DNA from 4 places in the Clostridium omnivorum genome. Region 1 is predicted to be linked to each of the others. Evidence: a T-box and tRNA genes for the amino acid it is inferred to sense, from the RefSeq annotation. Region 1 holds a T-box; the other regions hold tRNA genes.
The links. A T-box is a leader RNA that pairs with one kind of tRNA and senses whether it is charged. The one in region 1 lies ahead of asnS (asparagine--tRNA ligase), so its partner is inferred to be a tRNA-Asn.
Positions count from the first base shown of each region.

Region 2: it encodes a tRNA-Asn, which carries the amino acid that the T-box ahead of asnS (asparagine--tRNA ligase) is inferred to sense. The anticodon was not compared.
Region 3: it encodes a tRNA-Asn, which carries the amino acid that the T-box ahead of asnS (asparagine--tRNA ligase) is inferred to sense. The anticodon was not compared.
Region 4: it encodes a tRNA-Asn, which carries the amino acid that the T-box ahead of asnS (asparagine--tRNA ligase) is inferred to sense. The anticodon was not compared.

Region 1 covers NZ_BRXR01000001.1:297,164-299,369, reverse strand. Annotated here, with positions in the region: gene htpG (molecular chaperone HtpG) at 1-125, shown strand, start outside; gene bsdE14_RS01375 (helix-turn-helix domain-containing protein) at 169-381, opposite strand; T-box leader at 587-830, shown strand; gene asnS (asparagine--tRNA ligase) at 916-2,206, shown strand, end outside.
Region 2 covers NZ_BRXR01000001.1:1,501,996-1,504,201, forward strand. Annotated here, with positions in the region: gene bsdE14_RS06900 (glycine--tRNA ligase) at 1-687, opposite strand, end outside; T-box leader at 767-934, opposite strand; tRNA gene bsdE14_RS06905 (tRNA-Asn) at 1,073-1,147, opposite strand; gene lysS (lysine--tRNA ligase) at 1,315-2,206, opposite strand, start outside.
Region 3 covers NZ_BRXR01000001.1:1,486,261-1,488,466, forward strand. Annotated here, with positions in the region: gene fusA (elongation factor G) at 1-196, opposite strand, end outside; rRNA gene rrf (5S ribosomal RNA) at 993-1,109, opposite strand; tRNA gene bsdE14_RS06825 (tRNA-Asn) at 1,114-1,188, opposite strand; rRNA gene bsdE14_RS06830 (23S ribosomal RNA) at 1,240-2,206, opposite strand, start outside.
Region 4 covers NZ_BRXR01000001.1:3,808,383-3,810,588, reverse strand. Annotated here, with positions in the region: gene bsdE14_RS17995 (ABC transporter substrate-binding protein) at 1-484, opposite strand, end outside; tRNA gene bsdE14_RS17990 (tRNA-Asn) at 708-782, opposite strand; rRNA gene bsdE14_RS17985 (23S ribosomal RNA) at 905-2,206, opposite strand, start outside.

The DNA.
Region 1 (2,206 bases):
ATATACTAATCTGCGAATATGTTTATGATTTAGCAGTTATGAGCCAAAGACCTCTAGAGGGGGAAGAGATGGCAGGTTTTATAAAGAGAAGCAATACACTTTTAAGCCGTATTCTAGTAAAGTAAAACAACAAAGCCCACAGAAATCTTTTTTCTGTGGACTTTTAATTTAATTTGTTCTTAATTCATCTAAGTTAACACTTAGAATATTAGCGATGGTTTCCACTACATTAAAGGATGGGTTCAATTTCGACCCTCGTTCCAATTCTTCTAGATAAGATTTGGATATTTGGATAGAGCAGCTTCTAGATAAATTAGCTACATCAGAGCAAGTTAATCCTTTTTCAAGTCTGATTTCTCTTATTCTTTGGCCATTTAGCATAGAAAAACCCCCTCAGTGGAATTATTAAGCTATTCTATTTAATTCTATTATATAACTTTTAGGTATATGTATAAAGTGAAAAAGAAGAATAAAAATTATGAAATCAGTTAATAATAAGTTAAAATGAGGTAAATAATAAAAAAACTGTTCAGATGATATTGACATACAATCTGGCGAATATTATAATATATATCAAATTATATAATTAAAAACCTTGAAGAGAAGAGTAAGTATAGTACTGAGTTGCAGAGAGTCGGCGTTGGTGAAAGTCCGATACAAAGGCTATAGTGAAGAACATCTCGGAGTTTCTAACCGAAATTATTTTAAAGTAGGCTTAGACGTATCCAAAACGTTAAATGTTGGAGAGTATAATATTGTACTTTTTGAAGCTGGTCATTTTTTATGGCAAGTAGGGTGGTACCGCGGAATATAAACCTTTCGTCCCTTGTTAGTGGGATTAAAGGTTTTTTTATTTGCAAAAAATACTTTTATAACATTATTTTTGACGATTATTATTTTAAAGGAGGAATATATATGGAAAAAGTTACTGTAAAACAATTGTATAGGGAAAGTGAAAAATTTGCAGGTAAAACTGTATTAGTTAAGGGATGGGTTAGGACTATAAGAGCATCTAATGCATTTGGTTTTATAGAATTAAATGACGGTACCTTTTTTAAAAACCTTCAAGTTGTTTTCGAGTCAGAGCTTGAAAACTATAAGGATATTTCAAAACTAGCTATAAGTTCATCTCTAAGTATTGAAGGAGAATTCGCACTTACACCAGAAGCAAAACAGCCTTTTGAACTTAAGGCTAAAAAGGTTGTAATAGAAGGTAAGTCAGATGCAGACTATCCTCTTCAAAAGAAGAGACACTCTTTTGAATATTTGAGAACTATAGCTCACCTAAGACCAAGAGGAAATACTTTTTCAGCGGTATTTAGAGTGCGTTCATTAGCAGCTTATGCTATTCACAAGTTCTTTCAAGAGAGAGGATTCGTATATGTACACACTCCACTTATAACTGGTAGTGATGCTGAAGGTGCAGGAGAAATGTTTAGAGTTACAACCTATGACCTTAACAACCCACCAAAGGACGAGAATGGAAAAGTAGACTTCAAGGAAGACTTTTTTGGTAAAGAAACAAGCTTAACTGTAAGCGGACAATTAAATGGTGAATGCTATGCTTTAGCTTTTAGGGATATTTATACATTTGGGCCAACATTTAGAGCTGAAAATTCAAATACTGCAAGACATGCTGCTGAGTTCTGGATGATAGAGCCAGAAATAGCTTTTGCTGATTTGCTAGATGATATGGAGCTAGCTGAGGATATGGTTAAGTATGTTATTAACTATGTTATGGAAAATGCTCCAGAGGAAATGGAATTCTTCAACAAATTTATAGATACCACATTATTTGATAGATTAAATAATGTAGTAAGTTCAGATTTTGGAAGAGTAACCTACACAGAAGCAGTAGAAATTCTTGAAAAGTCAGGTGAAAACTTCGAATATCCAGTAAAATGGGGTATTGATCTTCAAACTGAACATGAAAGATATATTACAGAAAAACATTTTAATAAACCAGTATTTGTAACTGATTATCCAAAGGAAATTAAGGCTTTTTATATGAGAATTAATGACGACAACAAAACGGTTGCTGCAATGGATCTTCTTGTTCCTGGTGTTGGTGAAATAATCGGTGGAAGCCAGAGAGAAGAAAGACTTGAAGTTTTAGAAGCAAGAATGGCTGAACTTGGTCTAAAGAAAGAGGATTACTGGTGGTATCTTGAATTAAGAAAATATGGAGAAACTAAGCATGCTGGTT
Region 2 (2,206 bases), 1.2 Mb from region 1:
AAACTCAAGTTCCATTTGTTCAAATTCTCTAGTTCTAAATATAAAGTTTCCCGGAGTTATTTCATTTCTAAAAGATTTACCTATTTGTGCTATACCAAAAGGAACCTTTTTTCTTGAAGTTCTTTGCACATTCTTAAAGTTTACAAATATACCTTGTGCAGTTTCTGGTCTTAGGTAAACTTCAGACTTTGAGTCTTCAGTTATTCCCATATAAGTTTTAAACATTAAATTAAACTTTCTTATATCTGTAAAATCTTTTTTTCCACACTTAGGACAAACTATATTATGTTCTTCTATATATTTCTTTAGTTCTTCATTGCTCCAACCATCTGCACTAGCTACTTCAGCTCCATTTTCTGTCATATGATCTTCCACAAGTTTATCTGCTCTAAATCTAGCCTTACATTCCTTACAATCCATTAGAGGATCAGAAAAACCTCCAACGTGTCCTGAAGCAACCCATACATCACTATTCATAAGAATAGCGCAGTCAACACCAACGTTATATGGACTTTCTTGAACAAATTTTCTCCACCAAGCCTTTTTAACATTATTTTTAAATTCAACCCCTAATGGACCATAATCCCACGCATTGGCAAGTCCTCCATATATCTCTGAGCCAGGGAATACATACCCTCTGCTTTTTGCTAGCGCAACAATTTTATCCATAGTCTTTTCTACAGCCATTGATATCCCTCCTATATTAATAGTTATATTATTACCAAAATTAACATAAAAATTTAGGTATAAAAAAAAGACCTATACCATAAGGGACGAAAAAATAATCTCCGCGGTTCCACCCTTTTTGGCATTAGCCCTACTTTCATAATTATTCACTCAAAAGCGCCGTTCATAACAGTCCTTTAGCTGTTTTCACCATCCACAGCCTCTCTAGAAAATTTCTGCTATTACTCCTCTTTCTCATTGTGACCTATAAATTTATATTTATATTTTACCAAAACTTAGATTTATGTCAATATATTCATTGATATATTATATGAAAAAACATTGATTCTATACACATATATAATATGTACAAAATCAATGTTTCTGTTTACTTCAAAAAATAAAATGGCTCCGTGGAGAGGACTCGAACCTCCAACCCTTCGGTTAACAGCCGAATGCTCCGCCATTGAGCTACCACGGAATGTTTATCACAATGAATATTATAGCATAACTTCATATTTTTGCAATAGTTTTTTATAAAAAACTTATATGTTTCTTCCACTATAGCTAATAGAATTCCACATTTTAATTTTTTCATACTTAATAATTAAAATAAAAAGTGAGGAGATATTCTCCTCACTTTAAAAACTATTGTTGTGGCTTCATTGTTGGGAAAAGAAGAACATCTCTTATTGAAAAGGCATCAGTTAAGAACATTATTATTCTATCTATACCTATTCCTAGTCCGCCTGTAGGAGGCATACCAATTTCAAGAGCATTCATAAATTCCTCATCAATTACATAAGCTTCATCATCACCAAGCTCTCTTTCCTTAGCTTGCTGCATAAATCTATCCCTTTGAACTATTGGATCATTTAATTCAGAGTAAGCATTACATACTTCTCTTCCATAGATGAATCCTTCAAATCTTTCTGTAAACTCAGCATTTCCTCTCTTCTTCTTAGTTAAAGGAGAGATTTCTACTGGGTAGTCACATAAGAATGTAGGTTGTATTAGCTTATCCTCTGCATATTCTTCAAATAGTGCATTAAGAATGTCTGCTTTTGTACAGTCCTTTATTTCTTTTTTAAACTCAAGATGCTTTTCTCTAGCTATAGTTTGTGCTTCTTCATCTGTTTTAATTTGTGTAAAATCTATACCTGCATATTCCTTTACTGCATCTACCATAGTTAGTCTTCTCCAAGGTGGAGTAAGGTCAATTTCTGTTCCTTGATATATAACCTTAGTGCTTCCGTTAACCTTTTCAGCAACATATGCCACTAAGTTTTCCATAATTTCCATCATATCATTATAATCTGCATATGCCTCATATAACTCAATCATTGTAAATTCAGGATTATGTCTTATATCTATTCCTTCATTTCTGAAGTTCTTCCCCATGTCATATACCTTTTCAAGACCACCAACTATACATCTCTTTAGATATAATTCTGTAGCTATTCTTAAGAACATATCAATATCTAAAGCATTGTGGTGAGTAGTAAATGGTCTTGCAGCTGCTCCACCTGCTATTGGTGAA
Region 3 (2,206 bases), 1.2 Mb from region 1:
CTGATGTAGATATGGAAATTTTTCTCTTTCTTTCCTCGGCATCGTAATCACTAATTGTAGTTCCTTCCTCAACCTTACCAAATCTGTCTATAGTTTTTGTATAGTATAGTATAGCTTCAGTTAATGTAGTCTTTCCTGCACCACTGTGACCTACTATACCTACATTTCTCAGATTTCTGGTTTTGTACTCTTTCATAAACATTTCCCGCCTTTCTAAATAATTTTGAAGAGTCTATATTTATATTTATTTATATTCTATTCATTTACTATTTTTCCTTTTAAATACATGACTAAATATTCAAAATAATTTGACATTTATTTTATATTATATATAAATACGTTTTTACTAGCAATTCTTGTTTCTATTCAAATATATTGAAATATTCTTATAAGCAGACTTATTTTCATTTATATGCTTAATTTCTTTACTTTATTAACTATTACTTACCTATACAACTATTCTTTCCCATATTTAATTATTTAATCTATAGAAATAAAAACTTCAAACCTACTTAGTTTGAAGTTTTTTTCATATATAATATTCTATTTATCCACAAAAGACTAATCATTTGTTCTTAATATGTCTATTAACCTGTTAACAATTCCAACAGGTGAAAGTGCTGGATGCACTTTCACGGGTAACTTAGCCAGTGGCAGCTGGCTTGGTTCTGTTACCCCGTCGTACCAAGGGGAGGCAGAAATAAGAAAAAAACACTAAGCTTTTATGCTTAGTGTTTCTATTAACCTGGCAGCGTCCTGCTTACGCAGCACTGGGCAGTAAAAACTGTTAACTCACGTTAACTACTGCCCGCAAAAGGTCATTTAGACATTTTGCCTCTTCCACAGGGCCTCCCCTGCAGGTAAAAGTGCTAAATGCACTTTTACGGGTAAATAGTCAGCGGCAGCTGACTTGGTTCTGTTACCCCGTCGTACCAAGGGGAGGCAGAAATAAGAAAAAAACACCAAGCTTTTATGCTTAGTGTTTCTATTTAACCTGGCAGCGTCCTACTCTTCCACAGGGCCTCCCCTGCAGTACCATCGGCGCTAAGAAGCTTAACCTTCGTGTTCGGAATGGGAACGGGTGTTACCTTCTTGCCATTACCACCAGATAACTGGCTCCGTGGAGAGGACTCGAACCTCCAACCCTTCGGTTAACAGCCGAATGCTCCGCCATTGAGCTACCACGGAAAACTTATTGAAAGAATGTTATTCTCTCAAGACTGAACAGATTAAGAATATTTGGTCAAGCCCTCGACCTATTAGTATCAGTCAGCTAAACACATTACTGCGCTTACACCCCTGACCTATCAACCTTGTGTTCTTCAAGGGGTCTTACTAGCTTACGCTATGGGAAATCTTATCTTGAGGTGGGCTTCACGCTTAGATGCTTTCAGCGTTTATCCCGTCCCGACATAGCTACCCAGCCGTGCTCCTGGCGGAACAACTGGTACACCAGAGGTCAGTCCATCCCGGTCCTCTCGTACTAAGGACAGCTCCTCTCAAATTTCCTACGCCCGCGACGGATAGGGACCGAACTGTCTCACGACGTTCTGAACCCAGCTCGCGTGCCGCTTTAATGGGCGAACAGCCCAACCCTTGGGACCTACTTCAGCCCCAGGATGCGACGAGCCGACATCGAGGTGCCAAACCTCCCCGTCGATGTGGACTCTTGGGGGAGATCAGCCTGTTATCCCCGAGGTAGCTTTTATCCGTTGAGCGATGGCCCTCCCACGAGGTACCACCGGATCACTAAGCCCGACTTTCGTCCCTGCTCCACTTGTGGGTGTCGCAGTCAGGCTCCCTTCTGCCTTTGCACTCTACGAGCAATTTCCAACTGCTCTGAGGGAACCTTTGGACGCCTCCGTTACATTTTAGGAGGCGACCGCCCCAGTCAAACTGCCCACCTAACAATGTCCCACGACCAGTTTCATGGACTGTGGTTAGAACTTCAGTACTGTCAGGGTGGTATCCCAAGGGTGACTCCATAGGAGCTGACGCCCCTACTTCTCAGTCTCCCACCTATCCTGTACAGACAATACCGAAATTCAATGCTAAGCTACAGTAAAGCTCTACGGGGTCTTTCCGTCCAATCGCGGGTAGCGAGCATCTTCACTCGCAATACAATTTCGCCGGATTTGTTGTTGAGACAGTGCCCAAGTCATTACGCCATTCGTGCGGGTCAGAACTTACCTGACAAGGAATTTCG
Region 4 (2,206 bases), 3.5 Mb from region 1:
CTATACCTTTTATTGTATCAACTATACCTTTAATTTTATTAGACTTTTCCTCTAATTCCAATATTACATTCTTCATGCTTTCAACTGTATTTTGAACTACATCTATACTACTTATTACATTATTAACTGCAATTTGTCCAAGTTTTGCTTTTTCTAATGTATCTTCAATCTCATTCATAGTTTCTTCTACACTTGCACTTACTTCCTCAGAAAAAGCACCTACTTCAGAAGATACCTGAACTGTTTTATTTACATGTTCCCCATGCTTTTCCATTTCAATATTTATATCTTCAACAGATTTTAGAAGCATTTTAGTCATATCCAATACTTCTTCTGCTTCATTAAACAATCTTAAAGATATTAAATTTTGATATTTTTGCCTATTAACTACTTTTAAGTCCTTAGCATTTTTTACTATAGTTTTTTCATGTATTGTTCTTTCTGTCTCTAAAACATTCTGTTTCTTACTCTTATCAAAAAACATATTTATCCTCCTATATTATATATTGTACTATACAAAATGAGTGTATTTCTCAATAAGGCTATACTTTTTCAATTAATCCAATCTAATATATAATACCATAAATGTCCCAAACAAACTACTATACTTGAGTTTTTTTAACAAAATTCAAAACTTTTCGGCTTTATAATATAAAAAAACTCTAACAATACAAAGTATCATTAGAGTTAATCCACAAAAAAAGAACTGGCTCCGTGGAGAGGACTCGAACCTCCAACCCTTCGGTTAACAGCCGAATGCTCCGCCATTGAGCTACCACGGAATATGTATGCATGATTTGTCAAAATCTTCGATTTTGGTAACAAATCAGTACTCCTCAACTCTGTTGAGCGAGTTTCCTTTGAAAGAATATTATTCTCTCAAGACTGAACAGATTAAGAATATTTGGTCAAGCCCTCGACCTATTAGTATCAGTCAGCTAAACACATTACTGCGCTTACACCCCTGACCTATCAACCTTGTGTTCTTCAAGGGGTCTTACTAGCTTACGCTATGGGAAATCTTATCTTGAGGTGGGCTTCACGCTTAGATGCTTTCAGCGTTTATCCCGTCCCGACATAGCTACCCAGCCGTGCTCCTGGCGGAACAACTGGTACACCAGAGGTCAGTCCATCCCGGTCCTCTCGTACTAAGGACAGCTCCTCTCAAATTTCCTACGCCCGCGACGGATAGGGACCGAACTGTCTCACGACGTTCTGAACCCAGCTCGCGTGCCGCTTTAATGGGCGAACAGCCCAACCCTTGGGACCTACTTCAGCCCCAGGATGCGACGAGCCGACATCGAGGTGCCAAACCTCCCCGTCGATGTGGACTCTTGGGGGAGATCAGCCTGTTATCCCCGAGGTAGCTTTTATCCGTTGAGCGATGGCCCTCCCACGAGGTACCACCGGATCACTAAGCCCGACTTTCGTCCCTGCTCCACTTGTGGGTGTCGCAGTCAGGCTCCCTTCTGCCTTTGCACTCTACGAGCAATTTCCAACTGCTCTGAGGGAACCTTTGGACGCCTCCGTTACATTTTAGGAGGCGACCGCCCCAGTCAAACTGCCCACCTAACAATGTCCCACGACCAGTTTCATGGACTGTGGTTAGAACTTCAGTACTGTCAGGGTGGTATCCCAAGGGTGACTCCATAGGAGCTGACGCCCCTACTTCTCAGTCTCCCACCTATCCTGTACAGACAATACCGAAATTCAATGCTAAGCTACAGTAAAGCTCTACGGGGTCTTTCCGTCCAATCGCGGGTAGCGAGCATCTTCACTCGCAATACAATTTCGCCGGATTTGTTGTTGAGACAGTGCCCAAGTCATTACGCCATTCGTGCGGGTCAGAACTTACCTGACAAGGAATTTCGCTACCTTAGGACCGTTATAGTTACGGCCGCCGTTTACTGGGGCTTAAGTTCATAGCTTCGCTTGCGCTAACTAGTCCCCTTAACCTTCCAGCACCGGGCAGGCGTCAGCCCCTATACATCAGCTTTCGCTTTAGCAGAGACCTGTGTTTTTGCTAAACAGTTGCTTGGGCCTATTCTCTGCGACCTACTTGCGTAGGCACCCCTTCTCCCGAAGTTACGGGGTCAATTTGCCGAGTTCCTTAACAACAATTCTTCCGCTGGTCTTAGGATTCTCTCCTCACCTACCTGTGTCGGTTTGCGGTACGGGCAGAAGTTACCTCGATAGAAGCTTTTCT